One region of the uncultured Citricoccus sp. genome, then DNA from elsewhere that is predicted to be linked to it. Evidence: riboswitches for the same ligand, from Rfam matches in the RefSeq annotation. Region 1 holds a riboswitch; each other region holds the start of a gene.
The links. A riboswitch is a leader RNA that binds a small molecule or an ion and turns the genes downstream of it on or off. The one in region 1 is predicted to bind S-adenosylmethionine.
Positions count from the first base shown of each region.

Region 1 (5,333 bases):
CCCTCCCGGAGGCCTGGTGCTCGAGGAACTCCGGGGCATCGGAGACGCCGAGCCGGATCCACAGTCCCAGGGCCACCAGCAGCGCGGAGAGCAGGAACGGGATCCGCCACCCGAAGGCGGCGAACTGCTCGGCGCTCAGCACGTTCTGCACGATGAAGAACGCGCCGGTGGCCAGCAGCATCCCCGCGGACGAGCCGATCTGCGTGAAGGACCCGAAGAAGCCGCGGTGCCGGGCCGGGGCGTGCTCCACGCTCAGCAGAGCCGAACCGCCCCATTCCGCACCGGCGGACAGGCCCTGCAGGACGCGCAGCACCACCAGCCCGACGACGGCCCACCAGCCGATCGCCTCGAAGGTGGGCAGCAGCCCGATCAGGGTCGAGGCCACGCCCATCAGCAGCAGCGAGGCCACCAGCAGGGCCTTGCGGCCGATCCGGTCCCCCAGGTGTCCGGCCACGATGCCGCCCAGCGGCCGGGCGATCACGCCGACGGCGAGCGTGGCGAACGAGGCGACGATGCCGCCGAGCTCGGTGGCCATCGGGAAGAACTGGACGTTGAAGACCAGCGCCGCGGCCGTGCCGTAGAGGTAGAAGTCGTACCACTCGATGGTGGTTCCGGCGAAGGCCGAGGCGAGGACGCGCTTCTTGCCGTCGAAGACCCGCGCGGGTCCCTGCCGGGGTTCGCCGGTGGAGGTGGTGGTCATGATGGTCGGGGCGCTCATGCGGCAGGCCCCGCCGTCTTCGCGTCGCCGATGGCGTTCAGGCCCTCCGGCAGGATGCCGTTGATGTGGTAGTCGCCGAGGGCGCGGGCCCGGAAGGCGATCGGGTTGTGGGTGGCCACGGTCTGGGCGTTGCGCCAGTGCCGGTCCAGCCCCTTGGACGTGGAGGTCGCGGAGGCACCCACGGTCAGGAACAGGTCCTGGGCGGCGCCCAGTGCCAGTTCGGGCACCGTGACCTGGGCGTGCTCGACGGCGATCTCGGACTCGTACAGGGCTCCCGGCAGGGTGCCGGTGAACTCCGGGACATTCGCCCCGGCATCGATGGCGGCCTGGATGCCGGCGTCGAGGGCCCGCGCGGCGTGCAGCACGGTGGCCTCGGCGGTGAAGGCCTGGGCGGAGATCCGCCCGGTGGCCTCCTGGATCAGCGGGTCCTCGCGGAACGGCAGGCCCAGCCCGGTGTTGAAGGTGCGCTTGCGGGTGGCGATGGTGGCGACGGTGTCCCGGCGGGCGGCCCGGGCGATGCCGGCCAGCACGGCCAGCAGCACGAGCTGGAAGAAGGCGGCCTCGTGGACGGCCTCGGCGCTGCCCGCGGTACGGTCCAGCACGGCGTCCTCGGGGACGGTGACGTCCTCGAAGAGGGCCGTGCCGGTGCCGGTGAGCTTCTGCCCGAAGCCGTCCCAGTCGTCCTCCAGCGTGACACCGGGGGCGTCCGTGGCGACGACGGCGAAGCGGCGTCCGTCCTCACCGTCCAGTGCGGCGGAGACCCGCGTGTAGTCCGAGAAGATCGATCCGGTCGCGTAGAGCTTCCGGCCGTTGAGCACCCAGCCCTCCCCGCTCCGGGTCAGCACGGTGTTCAGGGTGCCCAGGGCGTTGCCGCCCTTCTCGGTGGACGCGTTGCCCACCGTCGCCCCCGCCAGCACCCGGGGGTACCAGGCGTCCTGGAGGCGGCCGGGCAGGAAGCGCAGGGATTCCACGAAACCGTAGTGGGACCGGTACAGGTGGGCGATGTTCGAGTCGGCCTCGGCCAGGTCGATGAGCAACCGGGTGAAGTCCTCGATGCTCACCCCCGGCCCTCCGTGGGCGGCCGGGACCCGCAGGGTGCCGAACCCGGCGCGGTCCAGCCTGCGGACCTCCTCCCGGGGCAGCCGGCGCTCCAGGTCCCGTTCCAGGGCACCGGCCGCGATCGAGGCGAAGACCGGGGCGAAGTGCTCGCGCAATCCCGCGTAGGAGGCGGGCAGGCCCTCGGCGAGGTTCGCGGCCCCGGCCTCCGGTCCCGGCCGGGAGAGGTGTTCGGTGGTGGCGGCCTTCTCGGCCGTGCTCTGCGACATTCGGCGGTCCTTCCGGTCACACCGAGGATTACCGGCAGTCACGCCAACGGCTGGTCCGGCGCAGGCAGCGGACGCCGACGCACAGACCGACTGCAGATCCGGGATCTCCATCGGTCCTGGCCTTAGCACCCGTCGTTGGGGAGATGATCCCCTCGGGTTGCTGCGGCGTCGTCGAGCCAGGTCTCTCAGCCGCTCTGGATGGTTACGGGTTCACCCTAGCAATGGATCCCCGGGGCGTGGATGTCGCCCACGTCACGTCAGGACACACAGTCACCCCGCGGTGGCGTCCCCGGACCGGGTCATGGCCCCCGCCGCCAGCGTCACGCCGCTGTGCGAGGGGTCGCCGTCGAATTCCTCCTGGGAGACGTCCACCACCGGGAACCGGTCGAGGTCGACGCCGTCCGGCACCGGCAGCGTGGTGGTCTGGCCGGACACCGTGCCCAGCGAGATCAGCCGGCTGGCCTGTTCGTCGCGCAGCCACACCTCGTAGTACCCCTCCTGGGGCCCCTCGGAGACGTCGACGGTCAGGCGCAGGGCGCCGTCGGGCTCGGCGACCATCTCGGCGCGCCCCTCCACGTCCCGCTCCGTCACCGGCGCGAGGACCGCCTCGCCGACGGCGACCGGCTGGGGCGGCGTGTCCTGCCCGCTGTCCCCCTGGCCCACCAGGCCGGCCACGACGGCGGCACCGACGGCGCCGACGACCAGCCCGGCGGCCGCGGCGGCCGTGATGACGGGCCACCGGCGTCGCTGGGTCCGGGGCAGGAAGCTCACCGTGCCGGCGTCGTCGGCACCGAGCGTCCCCCCGCCACCGTGCCCTCCGGGCGCGGTCTCCGCAGACGTGCCGGACGTGCCGGCCGGCTCCGGGGCGCCCGGGACCGCGGCGAGACCGGGTCCGGCGTGGGGATCCTGCCGGAGGCCCAACTCCCGTTCGATGCCCGCCCACACGTCGGCGGACGGCTCGTGGAGGCTGACCGGTGCCGCGAGCGCGGACACCACGCGCTCGGTCCGGTCGAGGTCCAGGCGGCAGTCGGGGCAGGAGCGCAGGTGGGCGGCGGCCCCGGGGCCGGGCGCCTGGCCGGCGGCGATCGAGGCCAGGTCCTCCTCGGTCAGGTGCCGTTCAGCGGTCTCAGCCATCGTTCACCTCCAGTGCTGCTCGAAGCCGGGCCAGTCCCCGGTGGACATGCGACTTGACCGTTCCCAGGGGCATTCCCAGCCGTTCGGCGATCTGCCCCTGCGGGAGGTCCTGGACGAAGGCCATCCTCAGGATCTCATCCTGGGGCGGACCGAGCCTCTCCAGGGCCTCATGGACCAGCACCCGGTCCACGACCTGCTCGGACAGTTGCCGGTCCTCCCGCTGATGCTGGCCGGACGTCGCGTCCACGAGCTGCCGCTGGCGGTCCCGGGCCGCGAACGTGTCCGCCACGACCCGACGGGTGATCCCGGTCAGCCAGCCGCCCAGCGGACGGGTGGGGTCGTAGGTCTCCCGCGAGCGCCAGGCCCGCGTGAACACCTGCTGCGTGGCGTCCTCCGCGTCCTGCCGGTTGGACAGCGCCGCCATGCACAGGGAGAAGACGAGACGGCCATGCTGGTCATAGGCCTCACGCATGGCGTCCGCGCTCCCCGCGGCGAAGCGTCGGGAGAGGTCGTCGCTGTCCAGCGTCCCTCCTCGGTCGTGGCCCCGGCGGGCGGCGGTGGTCCATCACGTCACCCCGGGGCGTACCCGTGGCACGGACGTCCTCCGAGGATACGGGTCAGTCCAGTGACTCTGCCACCACGATGATGTTGTCCGCATAGCTCTGCCTCTCCGGCAACCACTGTCCACCACAGGTCACGAGGACCAGCCGTTCCGGTCCGGAGCGGGTGAAGTAGGGGGTGAAGTCCAGCCCGTCCTTGCCCAGGCGCTCCACCTGGGTGACCCGGTAGGCGTGCCACCGCCCGGACTCGTCCCCGACCCGGACCGTGTCCCCCGTCCGCGCCGTGCGCAGCGCGTACAGCGGCCCCTCGGGCGTGTGCTCCGAACCGGCGTGGGCGGCGATCACCGTGTTGCCCTCGCCGTCTGCCGGTGCCGGGCCGAACCGGTACCAGGCGGCGATGGACGCGTCCTCGGGGATCTCCATCTGCCCGTCCTCGGCCACCCCCGTGGGCACCACCGTCATCTCCGCCCCGATGGCCTCGTAGTCCAGCCGCACCGGTGCGGGCACCGGGGCCGCGGGCCGCAGGGCCGCGGAGGCCACCGGGACCTCCGCGGCTCCCGCACGGGAGGCGGGGACGCCGGCACCGGTGCCACCCGGGTCCCCGGGCGCCGGGGACGAGGCCGCCGGTGCCCGGGAGACGGAGGAGGATGGTGCGGCCGCAGCCGGGTCGGAGGAAGGGGGCTCCACCACGCCGGCAGGTGCGCAACCGGTGCCCGCGAGGGCGACTGCGACCGCCAGGGCGGCGAGGACCGGCCCCGCCGCCCTGGACCCGCGGGGCGAGGACTTGCCCCGGCGGGTCGTCTCAGGCACGGACGGAGGACCGGCGCCGCAACGCCGTCACCGCACCGGCCGCGGCCAGGAGCAGCGCGCCGCCGCCCGCGGCCCACCACAGGCCCTGACCCTCGGCGGGCACCTGGGTGTTGCCCGTGGGGACGCCGCCGGGGGCGGAGTGCATCCCCTCCACCGTCTGGGTGGCCAGGGCGAGCGAACCGTCCTCCGCCGAGCCCCAGGCGTAGACGATCGTCGCGGCGCCCTCGGTGACCTCCACGTCCGCGGGGCCGAGCACCGGGTCGGACTCACCCGCCACGGAGACCGCGGCCTCCAGGGTGCCGGCCGGCAGGTCCAGGGACTGCTCGTCCGGGTTGGCCAGGCCGGGGACGGCCACCTCACCGTTCGCCCAGACGTCCACGGCCGGGGCCGCGGCGACGTGTCGGACCACGAGGCGCCCGTTCCCGGCCTCCAGGGCGGAGGTGTCGTTCACGAAGGCGGTGGCGGTGGGCTGGCCCTCGGCATCGAGGTGGGCCGCCGCGGTGTAGTCGACCCCGCCGTCCAGGGTGACGTTCACCGGGCCGATGACGGGCTCCGAGTCGTCCTGCGCGTCCGCGGCGGTCACCGCGATCTCGTAGTCACCGGCGGGAAGTTCCAGGGGGCCGGCCAGGTCACCCGGTGCGAAGTCGTCCAGGGTGCGCTCGCCGTTGACGAACACGTCCACGGTGGTGTCCGGGACGCCGTGGAGCACGGAGAGCATCGCGGTGTCACCGCCGGATCCCTCCGTCTCGCCGGCCGTGGCCGGCAGTGCCGTGCCGAGCATCGCCA
Region 1 is NZ_CALMQR010000088.1:30,099-35,431, reverse strand. Features, by position in the region: gene Q0283_RS10725 (MFS transporter) at 1-718, opposite strand, end outside; gene Q0283_RS10720 (acyl-CoA dehydrogenase family protein) at 715-2,043, opposite strand; SAM riboswitch class I at 2,148-2,248, opposite strand; gene Q0283_RS10715 (anti-sigma factor domain-containing protein) at 2,314-3,177, opposite strand; gene Q0283_RS10710 (RNA polymerase sigma factor) at 3,170-3,649, opposite strand; gene Q0283_RS10705 (class F sortase) at 3,795-4,547, opposite strand; gene Q0283_RS10700 (DUF4397 domain-containing protein) at 4,540-5,333, opposite strand, start outside.

Region 2 (5,333 bases), on a different contig from region 1:
CCTCGCCCGCGACCGCGGCGGGATCGGGGCCAGCCTTCCCCAGCTCACCGGCCTGCTGGTGGACCTGGCCGCCGCGGACTCGAACCTGCCGCAGGCCCTGCACGGGCACTTCATGTTCACCGAGCAGCACCAGAACGAGTCCCAGGGAGCAGTGTCGGAGTGGTGGCTCGCCGAGGTGGCCGCGGGGAGGATCTTCGGCAACGCCCTCGTCGAGTTGCCGCCCTCCGCGGGCAGGCGTCCCGTGCGCTGGGTCGACGTGGACCCGGACACCGCCCAGGCGGCCGCGGCGGTCGGGGACACCGAGATCGCGGAGATCACGGGGGACAAGTTCTACTCCACCGGGGCCGTCTTCGCCGACTACCTGCTGGTGACGGCCACCCGGCCCGGCCGCGAGGACGAGGGACCGATCTTCGCCATCGTGGACGCGAGGGACCGGGGCGTGACGCGCACCGATGACTGGAACGGCTTCGGACAGCGACTCACCGCCTCCGGCACCACCACCTTCGACGACGTCCCCGTGCGTGCGCACCGGACCCAGGAGTTCAACGTCCCCACCGGTGTGCTGGCCTATGCGGTGCTGTGGGTCGTGCTGGCCGCCACGCAGGCCGGCATCGGCGTGGCCGCGCTGTCCTCGATCACGGACTTCGTGCGCGCTCGCCGGCGCACCTACGACCACGCCACCGCCGAGACCCCTGCCGAGGACCCGCTGGTCCACCAGGTCATCGGCTCCGTCTCCGCCAAGGTCTCCGCCGCCCGGCACATCGTGACCGGTGCCGCCGCCGTCGTCGAGGACTCCTACCGGAGCGTGCGCGGCCACCTGGACCTCGAGGACCCGGTGGTGCTGGACGCCCACACCCGCGCCAACGTCGCCCTGTCCGAGGCCACCGTCGTGGTCTCGGAGCTGATCCTCGAGGCCACGAACCAGATCTTCGAGTCCGGTGGCGCCTCCGCCACGGACGCCTCGCGGCACCTGCACCGGCACTGGCTGAACGCCCGCACCGTCGCCAGCCACACCCCGCTGATCTACCGCACCCAGGCGGTCGGGGACCACCGGATCAACGGCACCGTCCCGCCGTTCCACTCCACCGCCCGCAACTCCGACCCGCGGGCCGGCGCCACGGCCGCCGGCGCGGGAGCGCCCACCGCATCCACCACCGAAGGAGCATGATGACCACGACATCCGAACGACGCGCCCCGCTCGCCGGTTCCCCGGCCACGGCAGGGACACCCGGCCGGCCCGCGGACCACCCCGCCGACCGGTCCGCAGCGCGGTTCGTGCAGGTCCGCGAGCGCCTGGACCCGGTCTTCCGGTCCATCGCATCGAGCGCGGCCGCGCGGGAGGCGGACCGGATCATCGACCGCGACGCCGTGCGCCGCCTCGCCGAGGCCGGCTTCACCTCGTTGCGCGTGCCGGTGGAGTACGGCGGCGCCGGCCTGAGCTTCGCCCAGTCCGCGGAGCTGATCGTCGAGCTCGCCGCCGCGGACTCCAACCTGACCCAGGCGCTGCGTGCCCACCTGATCAACCAGGAGAACGTGCTGGGCCACCCGGACGCGGCCTTCCGGGACCGCTGGCTGCGCCGTCTGGGCGCGGGGGCCGTCGTCGGGAACGCCATCACCGAGGTCAACAACGCGGTGGGGGAGGGGACCACCCGGCTGGTGCAGGACGCCGAGGGCACCTGGCGGCTCAACGGCACCAAGTACTACTCGACCGGGTCCCTGTACGCGGACTGGATCATCGTGGCGGCGGTCGACGCCCGCGGTGAGGAGATCGCCGCGACCGTGCCCGCGGACGCCCCCGGTGTCCGGCTCCTGGACGACTGGGACGGGTTCGGCCAGCAGCTCACGGCCTCGGGGACCACGGTGTTCGACAACACCCCGGTCGACCCGGAGGAGGTCTACACCTCCGGCCTGGACGACGGCACCCGCGTGGCCACCGGCCAGGCGTCCTGGCAGTTCCTGCACCTGGCGACCCTGACGGGCATCGCCGAGGCGATCGTGCGTGACGCCGGGGACTACGTACGCGGCCGGCGCCGGTCCTTCAGTCACGGGGTGACCGAACTGCCCCGTGACGACGCCCAGGTGCTGCAGGTGGTCGGTGAGCTCTCCTCGGCGGCCTTCGCCTCCCGCGTGGCGCTCGACGCGGTGGTCGCCGCCCTGGGAGGAATCCTCGAACGCGAGGCCGGGGGCGAGGTGCTGCCGGAGGAGGACGTCAACGCCCTGTACGTCCGCGTCTACCAGGCCCAGCAGGTGATCGCGAAGAACGTGCTGGCCGCCGCGACCCAGCTGTTCGAGGTGGGCGGGGCCTCGGCCACGAGCCAGTCGAGGCGCCTGGACCGGCACTGGCGCAACGCGCGCGTGCTGGCCAGCCACAATCCGCTCATCTACCGCGCGCGGATCATCGGCGAGTGGGAGGTCAACGCCACCCCGCCGTCGCGGTCCTACCGCATCGGTTCCGCCTGACCCACGGTCCTGGCCTGCGCCACCGGCCCCCGTCGTGCACCGCACGGCGGGGGCCTTCGCGTGCCCGGCCCGCGCAGATGTCGCCGTATGTCCCCCCGGCGTCATGGAAGGACCCGGTGGCCCTCGCCCCGGCCGGGGATGACGGGACGTTAACCGGTGCCGGCGGATCCCTTGGCGGGACCGGCGCCGGGGTCTACGCTCGGTAACGGAATCACGAGATCCGGCCATAAGCCCTGGCTGACCGGACAGCAACCCTCTCGCTGTAGTGGGGTGCTCCAGGTGATGATTCGGCCGGCACGCACCCGTGACCGGCAAGTACGGCACCCCGCCCGGTGCATCGAGGCCGCCTGCGCGCGCCCCGGTGCGTTCCGGGCATCCCCGGAGTGCCACCGACCGGGAAGAGACACCATGGCCCCCATCGCCCGCACGCCCCTGCACTTCAACGCTTTCGTCATGAACACCACCAGTCACATCCACCACGGCCAGTGGCGTCGCCCCGACGCCGGGCAGGCCGAGTTCACCGACGTCCGCACCTGGATCGACCTGGCCCGCACCCTCGAGGCCGCGAGGTTCGACGCCATGTTCTTCGCGGACGTCGTCGGCCACTACGGCGACGCCGACGCCGACTACTCCGTGTACGTCAACGAGGGCCTGCAGATCCCCTCCAACGACCCGACCGTGCTGCTCGGCGCGCTGGCCGTGGTGACCGAGCACCTGGGCCTGGCCACCACCTCCAACGTCTTCCAGTCCCACCCGTTCCAGTTCGCCCGCCAGCTCTCCACGCTCGACCACATCTCGAACGGCCGGATCGCCTGGAACATCGTCACCGGGACCCAGGACAACGGTTCACGCAACTTCGGCCTGCCACGGCTGACCGACCACGCCGAGCGCTACGCCTGGGCCGAGGAGTACGTGGACGTCGCCTACAAGCTCTGGGAGGGCTCGTGGGACGAGGGAGCGGTCGTCAAGGATCGGCAGGGCTCCCGGTACTCGGACCCGGCGAAGGTCCACAAGATCCACCACGAGGGCCGGCGCTACTCGGTGGAGGGCCCGCACCTGCCCTCACCGTCCCCGCAGCGGACACCGCTGCTGTACCAGGCGGGATCCTCCGCCTCCGGCCGGGACTTCGCCGCCCGCAACGCCGAGGCCGTGTTCCTCATCGCGGCGACCCCGGACATCGCCCGCCAGCAGATCGAGGACACCCGCCGCCGCGCCGTCGAGGCCGGCCGGGCACCGGAGGACATCAAGTTCTTCCAGGGCCTGAGCTTCGTCATCGGCGAGACGGAGCAGCAGGCCCGGCGCACGCTGGCCGAGTACGAGGAGTACGCCTCCGTGGAGGGCTACCTGGCCCACGCCGCCCTGGTCGACCCGGACGGCCGTGTCTACCCTCCCGAGACCCCGTTGAAAGACCTGGAGACCAACACCCAGAAGGGCTTCTCCGAGTGGACCTCCAAGGCCATCACGGACCGCGAGCCCGTGGTCGCCGACGTCGCCTGGCGCAGCCACCGCAACAACCGCCTGGTGGGCACCCCCGAGCAGATCGCGGACCGGCTCCAGGACTGGCAGGACGCCGGCGTGGACGGCATCAATGTCATCAACTGGGTGATCCCCGGTTCCTTCGAGGAGTTCGCGGACCAGGTCCTGCCCGTGCTGCGCGAGCGCGGCCTGGCGCAGTCCGAGTACGCGCCGGGCACCCTGCGCCAGAAGCTCTTCGGCCGGGACCGCCTGCCCCAGACGCACCCGGCCGCCCGGTACCGGGGCGCCTTCGCCACCGTGCCGACCGGGGCCTGAGCCCCACCACCCACTTCTGCCTGCGCTGGATCACGGCGAAAGGAACCCCATGAGCACCCCACCTTCCCCGAGCGCGCCCGGACTCCGGACGACGCCCCGCACCCCTCGACTCCCCGGGCCCCGGACCACCGGGCTCGCCGTCCTGACCGCGGCCACGCTGGTCCTGAGCGCCTGCTCCGCAGGTCCCGGCACCGGTCGCGGCGCCGGAACGGATCCCGACGCCGGCCCGGACCAGGCGGCGCTGACCGGCGCCGCCGGTGCCGGGCCGGTCCAGGGCGGCGTGATCGAGTACGGCCACCTCCAGGAGCCCAACTGCATCTTCGGCGGCTGGATCCAGGAGAACTTCACCGCCCGCCAGGTCCTGGACAACCTGGTGTCCCACACCGAGGACGGCTCGGTGGTCCCCTGGATCGCCACCGGCTGGGAGGTGTCGGAGGACGGCCGGGCCTGGACGCTGCGGCTGCGCGAGGACGTGACCTTCACGGACGGCACCGCCCTGGACGCCGAGGCCGTGGCCTACAACTTCGATTACTGGCTGGACGGCGGCAACGGCACCGCCGCCGCCCACCTCGGCGGGTTCTACGACCACTCGGAGGTGCTGGACGAGCACACCGTCCGGATCCACCTGTCCGCCCCGTTCTCCCCGTTCCTGTCCACCATCTCCCAGTCCTACTTCGGCCTGCAGTCACCCACGGCCCTGCAGTCCCGCACCGATGAGGAGAACTGCACCGAGCCCATCGGCTCCGGGCCGTTCACCGTCAAGGACTGGAAGCGCGGGGAGTACATCGAGTTCGAGCGCAATGACGACTACGACTGGGCGCCGCAGAACGCCCGGCACCAGGGCCCGGCCCACGTGGCGGGCATCCGGTGGAACATCGTCCCGGACAACACGTCCCGGTACGGTTCGCTGCTGTCCGGGGAGATGGATGCGATCGGCGAGGTGCCGGCCGTGAACATCGCCCAGGCCCGCGAGGACTACGACTTCACGCAGTACATCACCCCGGGCCGGCCCGTGGTGATGAGCCTGAACACGCAGCGGGGCATCTTCACGGACCAGCAGGTCCGCCAGGCCCTGAGCTTCG
Region 2 is NZ_CALMQR010000031.1:46,666-51,998, forward strand. Features, by position in the region: gene Q0283_RS02775 (acyl-CoA dehydrogenase) at 1-1,168, shown strand, start outside; gene Q0283_RS02780 (acyl-CoA dehydrogenase family protein) at 1,165-2,460, shown strand; SAM riboswitch class IV at 2,670-2,784, shown strand; gene Q0283_RS02785 (LLM class flavin-dependent oxidoreductase) at 2,869-4,251, shown strand; gene Q0283_RS02790 (ABC transporter substrate-binding protein) at 4,301-5,333, shown strand, end outside.
Region 2: it holds a riboswitch for S-adenosylmethionine, as region 1 does, so the genes downstream of both, Q0283_RS02785 (LLM class flavin-dependent oxidoreductase) here and Q0283_RS10720 (acyl-CoA dehydrogenase family protein) in region 1, are expected to answer to the same signal.

Region 3 (5,333 bases), on a different contig from region 1:
GAACCCGTGCCCGCCGGATGGAGGACACCATGACCCGCAGCACCCGATTCACCAATAACACCCCACCCCGCGGTGGTCGCGGCATCCTGGCCCTGGAGGTCGACGGTGACGGCGCCCACCCGGCCGCGTGGCGCGTCACCGGCCGGGACCCCGCGGAGGTCCTGACCGGGCCGCGTACCGTGCGCGTGGTCCAGGACGCCGAGATCGCCGGCTTCCACGCCGTGACCTTCGACGACGGCCGGCTGGCTCCCACGCACGGCCCAGCCGCGCGTCTGGATGCGGTGCAGCGAGCGGCCCACGCCGCGCCGGCGACCCGGGCGATCGGCCTGGTCCCGGTCGTGGACGCCGTCTACACCGAACCGTTCCACGTGGCCACCCAACTGGCGTCCCTGGACTACGTCTCCTCAGGCCGGGCCGGGTGGATCGTATCCGCCCGCGGGTTGGCCAAGGAGGGGTCCGCCGTCGGGAGGGATGCGCTGCCAGAAGCGGAGTTGGGTGGTGAGGCGGCAGACGTCGTGGCCGCGAACCGCCGACTCTGGGACACGTGGGAGGACGACGCGGTCATCCGGGACCGGTGCACCGGGCGGTACATCGACCGGGACAAGGTCCACTACGCCGACGTGCAGGCAAAGCGGTTCTCGGTGAAGGGCCCGTCGATCATCCCGCGTCCACTGCAGGGCCAGCTGCCCGTATGGGCGCCGACACAGTTCCTGGACCGCTCCGGGGTCGGCGACGGCCTGCGCTTGGACGCCGTCCACGGGGCCGACGCCGTGCTGGTCTCCGCCGCCGACCCCGAGGCCCTGTTGTCCGCGGCGACCGCCCGGTCCGCTGGAGGCCTGGACGCAGACACGGTCGTGGCGGAACTGACGGTGGTGCTCGACGCGCGGGGGCAGAGCGGCGCGGCCCGTTGGGCCGAGCTCGAGGCGTGGGAGGCCGCCACCGGTGGCCCGGCACTGTTCGCTGGGACCGCTACGGAACTGACCGACTACCTCGCCGAACTGTTCACCGTAGCCGGCGGGGTGCGAATCCACCCGGCGGTCCTGGACGTCGATGCCGCCGAGCTGGGGCACCTGGTGCTTCCGGAACTGCGCCGGGCCGGGCTGCTGGCCCCCGTGGGGCCCGGCCGCACCTTCCGTCAGACCCTGGGCCTGGCCCGCCCGGCGAGCCGCTTTGCCACCGCCTGACGGGCCGAGCGCCCGACCGCCTGAACGGCCCGACGAGACCGGACGTCCGAGAAGACCAGGAGACCTTCAGATGTCAGACCACAATGCATCCACCACCCCCAGTCGGCCGAGGCACCAACTCCAGTTCGGTGTCTTCTTCCAGGGGGTGAACTCCTCCACTGTCTGGAACGTCCCCGAGGCCGGTTCGCAAACGGATTTCGAGTCCTTCCGGCGCTTGGCCCAGACCGCCGAGCAGGGCCTGTTCGCCGCCTTCTTCCTCGGGGAGGGACTGCGGCTGCGCGAACACCTGGGCCACCTGCACGACCTCGATGTGGTCGGCCGGCCCGACGCCCAGACCATGCTCGCGGCCCTGGCGCAGGTCACCACGAAGATTGGGCTGGTGGCCACGCAGAACACCACCTACAACGACCCGGCGGATTTGGCTCACCGGTTGCACTCCCTGGACCTCATTTCCGGGGGGAGGGCGGCCTGGAACATCGTCACCACGGACAACGCCTGGACCGGGGCAAACTTCCGCCGCGGTGGCTACCTGGACCACGCCGACCGGTACACCCACGCCGAGGCCTTCGTGCGCACCGCCAAGCGCATCTGGGCCTCCTGGGGCGCGAAGGCCATCGCTGCCGACGGCACGGCACCGCAGTGGCTGGACACGGACGGGATCGAACCGGTCCATCACGAGGGCCAGCACTACACGGTGGACTACACCTCCCGACTGCCGCGCAGCCCCCAGGGCCGGCCGGTGCTCTTCCAAGCGGGTGACTCACCCACCGGCCGGGACTTCGCCGCCCGCCAGGCCGATGTCATCTTCTCAGCCCACAACGCCCTCGACGATGCCCTGGCCTTCCGGAGGGACATCACCGAGCGCACCGTGAGGGCCGGGCGGCCGGCCGGCGCGGTGAAGATCATGCCCGGCACCGAGTTCGTACTCGCCCCGACCGTCCGGGAGGCGCAGGAGAAGCTGGAGTGGGTACGCAGTCATCAGGTCGGCCCGCAGCAGGCGATCGCCTACCTCGAGCAGTTCTGGGGCCGGCCCCTGGACGGGGTCGATCCCGAGGGCCCGTTGCCGGAGATTGCCCCGGCCGTGGATGAGACCGACGTGACCCGGGGCAGCGGATTTCAGGGCGCGAAGGCCGCAGAGCTGACCGGCGCGTGGCGGCGTGAGGCCGCGGAGAAGGGCCAGAACATCCTGCAGTTCGTCCGTGAACGTTCCTCCCGGGGTGCCGCCCGGACGTTCTCCGGCTCTTACGCCGAGGTGGCCGACCGGTTGGCCGAGTACGCCCGGCTCGGTGCCGTGGACGGGTTCAACATCACCCCGTGGCTGATCCCCTCCGGGCTCGACGACATCGTCAACCACCTTGTCCCCGCACTGCAGGACCGAGGTGTGTACCCGACCGAGTACGCCGGGGACACCCTGCGCGAGCACCTGGGCCTGGACTGGCCCGAGGGCGAGGGCTCTGACGCAGGAGCTGCGGACGGCACGGGCGACTCGTGCGCCGCCATCGGGACCCGCGCAGCCCACCGAGACCACGACACCGGCCGGCCGGCCTTGCCGGCCACCACCTGAGAGGACCCCCAGCATGACCACCACCCTCCGCACCGTCCCGCGGCCCCGGAACCGCCACCGGAGTCTCACCGCGCTCACCGCCACCGGGCTGGCCGCACTGCTCGGGTTGACCGCCTGCTCCGATCCCGGTAGCAGCGCCGCCACCGGTGCCGCCGAGGTCGATATCGGCAGCGGCACCACGGTGGACCTGTCCCCGGACCGCGAACGCCCCGGGGCCACGGCGTCCGAGGAGGCGGCTGCCTTGGTCCCGGAAGCGGTGTCCGCCGATGGCAGGCTCACCGTCGCCACCGTCCCCTACTCGGCTCCGCTCTCGGTCTACGCCACGGACAATGCGACGCCCGTCGGCAGCGATCCGGACATCGCCTCCGCCCTCGCCGACTCCCTCGGCTTGGAGCTGGAGCTAGTCCCCGTCGCCTGGGAGGACTGGCCCCTGGGCCTGGAGTCCGGCAAGTACGAGGCCGTCATCTCCAACGTCACGGTGACGGACGAGCGCAAGCAGAAGTACGACATGGCCAGTTACCGCGAGGACAAGCTCGGGTTCTACGTAACCTCGGACTCGGACATCCAACAGATCACCGAGGCGAAGGACGTGGCGGGTCTGAGGGTCATCGTGGGGTCCGGCACCAACCAGGAGAAAGTTCTGATGGCGTGGGATCGGCAGAACCGAAAGGCCGGACTGGATCCGGTGGACCTGCAGTACTACGAGGACGACTCCGCCGCCGGCCTCGCGCTGCAGGCCGGCCGGGCCGACGCCACCTTCGGTCCCAACTCGACCGGTGCCTACAAGGCCGCCCAGACGGGACAGACCCGGCTGGTCGGACTGGTGGCCGGCGGCTGGCCCGACACTGCGCACATCTCGGTGGCCGTGCAGAAGGGCACGGGGCTGGGTGAGGCCGCCCAGTCAGGACTGGACCACTTGATTGAAACCGGAGTGTACGGGCAGATCCTCCAGCAGTGGGGTCTGGCCGAGGAGGGAATCGACGCCTCCGCGCTGAACCCACCCGGACTGAAGGACTGAGCGGCCGGTGGGCGGACCGGCCGACACCTCCCGGCCCCGTCACAACCTGTCACAAACCCGGTCCCGACGCCGGCCGCAGCGGCCGACGCGACCGTCCGGCCCGAAGATGTCCCGACGTGCGGTTTTGTGACGCACCTGCCCGCCCGCCGCTGGACTCCCACCGGGTCCATCGAGTGGGATTGGCCCACCACACCATCCAGAGCGGCCGAGAGATCTGGCTCGACGACGCCGCAGCAACCAGCCAACCGACCCGGGACACCGGGACCGGCCGGCACGGTGCTACCGCCAGGATCGATGGAGGATCAAATGAATCATCACGCCACGGAACAGATCCACGCCGGCTACGAGCCCGAGGCCCCCTACTGGCCGGTGGCCGTGCCCATCCACCAGACGGCGGCCTACCGCTTCCCGGACCACGCCACGGCCGCCTCGATGTTCCGGCTGGAGACCCCGGGCTTCACCTACAGCCGCACGGGCAACCCGACCGTGGCCGTGTTCGAGAACCGGCTGGCGGCCCTGGAGGGCGGGATCGGGGCCATCGGCACCGCGACCGGCCAGGCCGCCGTCGCCCTGTCCCTGCTGACCCTGCTCCACGCCGGCAAGCACCTGGTCGCCTCCAGTCAGCTCTACGGCGGGACGGTGGACCTGCTGACGGACACCTTCGCCGACTTCGGCATTGAGGTCACGTTCGCCGACCCCGCGGACCCGGTGGCGTGGGCCGCGGCGATCCGGCCGGACACCCGCGCGTTCTTCCTCGAGGCCATCACCAACCCGCTGGCCACCCTGCCGGACCTGCCGGCGCTGGCGGACATCGCCCACGGCGCCGGCGTGCCGGTGATCGTGGACAGCACGCTGGCCACGCCGGCCCTGTACCGGCCACTGGAGCACGGCGCTGACGTGGTGGTGCACTCGGCCACGAAGTTCCTCGGCGGGCACGGCACGGTGCTCGGTGGGGCGATCGTGGACGGGGGGACCTTCGACTACGGCGCGGCCCCGGAACGGTGGCCACAACTGGCCCGGCCCAAGGCTCGCTACGGCGGGCAGACGCTCGTCGACCGGCACGGCCGCGGCGCGTACCTCGCGCTGGCCCGCAGCAAGTTCCTGCACGACCTCGGCCCGACCCTCGCCCCGGCCAGCGCCGCGCAGTTCATCCAGGGCCTGGAGACCCTCGAGGTCCGCATCGCCCGGCACGGGACCACCGCCCTCACGGTGGCCGAGCACCTGGCCGGGCACCCCGCCGTCGGGCGCGTCCACCACCCGGGGATCCCCGGGCACCCCAGTGCCGCCCTCGCCGCGCGGGACTTCCCGCACGGCACCGGCTCGGTGTTCTCCTTCGACCTGGCGGCCGGACCGGAGGCCGTGGGCCCGTTCATCGACGCGCTGGAGCTGTTCCAGCTCGTGGCCAACGTGGGCGACGTGCGCTCGTTGGTCTGTCATCCCGCCACCATGACCCACTGTCGCCTCGCCCCGGACCGCCGCGAGGCCGCGGGGATCGGCGAGACCACGATCCGGCTGTCCATCGGACTGGAGTGTCCGCAGGACCTGGTCGCGGACCTCGACCGCGCGC
Region 3 is NZ_CALMQR010000103.1:10,164-15,496, forward strand. Features, by position in the region: gene Q0283_RS12290 (LLM class flavin-dependent oxidoreductase) at 1-33, shown strand, start outside; gene Q0283_RS12295 (LLM class flavin-dependent oxidoreductase) at 30-1,184, shown strand; gene Q0283_RS12300 (NtaA/DmoA family FMN-dependent monooxygenase) at 1,255-2,748, shown strand; gene Q0283_RS12305 (ABC transporter substrate-binding protein) at 2,762-3,766, shown strand; SAM riboswitch class I at 3,956-4,067, shown strand; gene Q0283_RS12310 (O-acetylhomoserine aminocarboxypropyltransferase/cysteine synthase family protein) at 4,073-5,333, shown strand, end outside.
Region 3: it holds a riboswitch for S-adenosylmethionine, as region 1 does, so the genes downstream of both, Q0283_RS12310 (O-acetylhomoserine aminocarboxypropyltransferase/cysteine synthase family protein) here and Q0283_RS10720 (acyl-CoA dehydrogenase family protein) in region 1, are expected to answer to the same signal.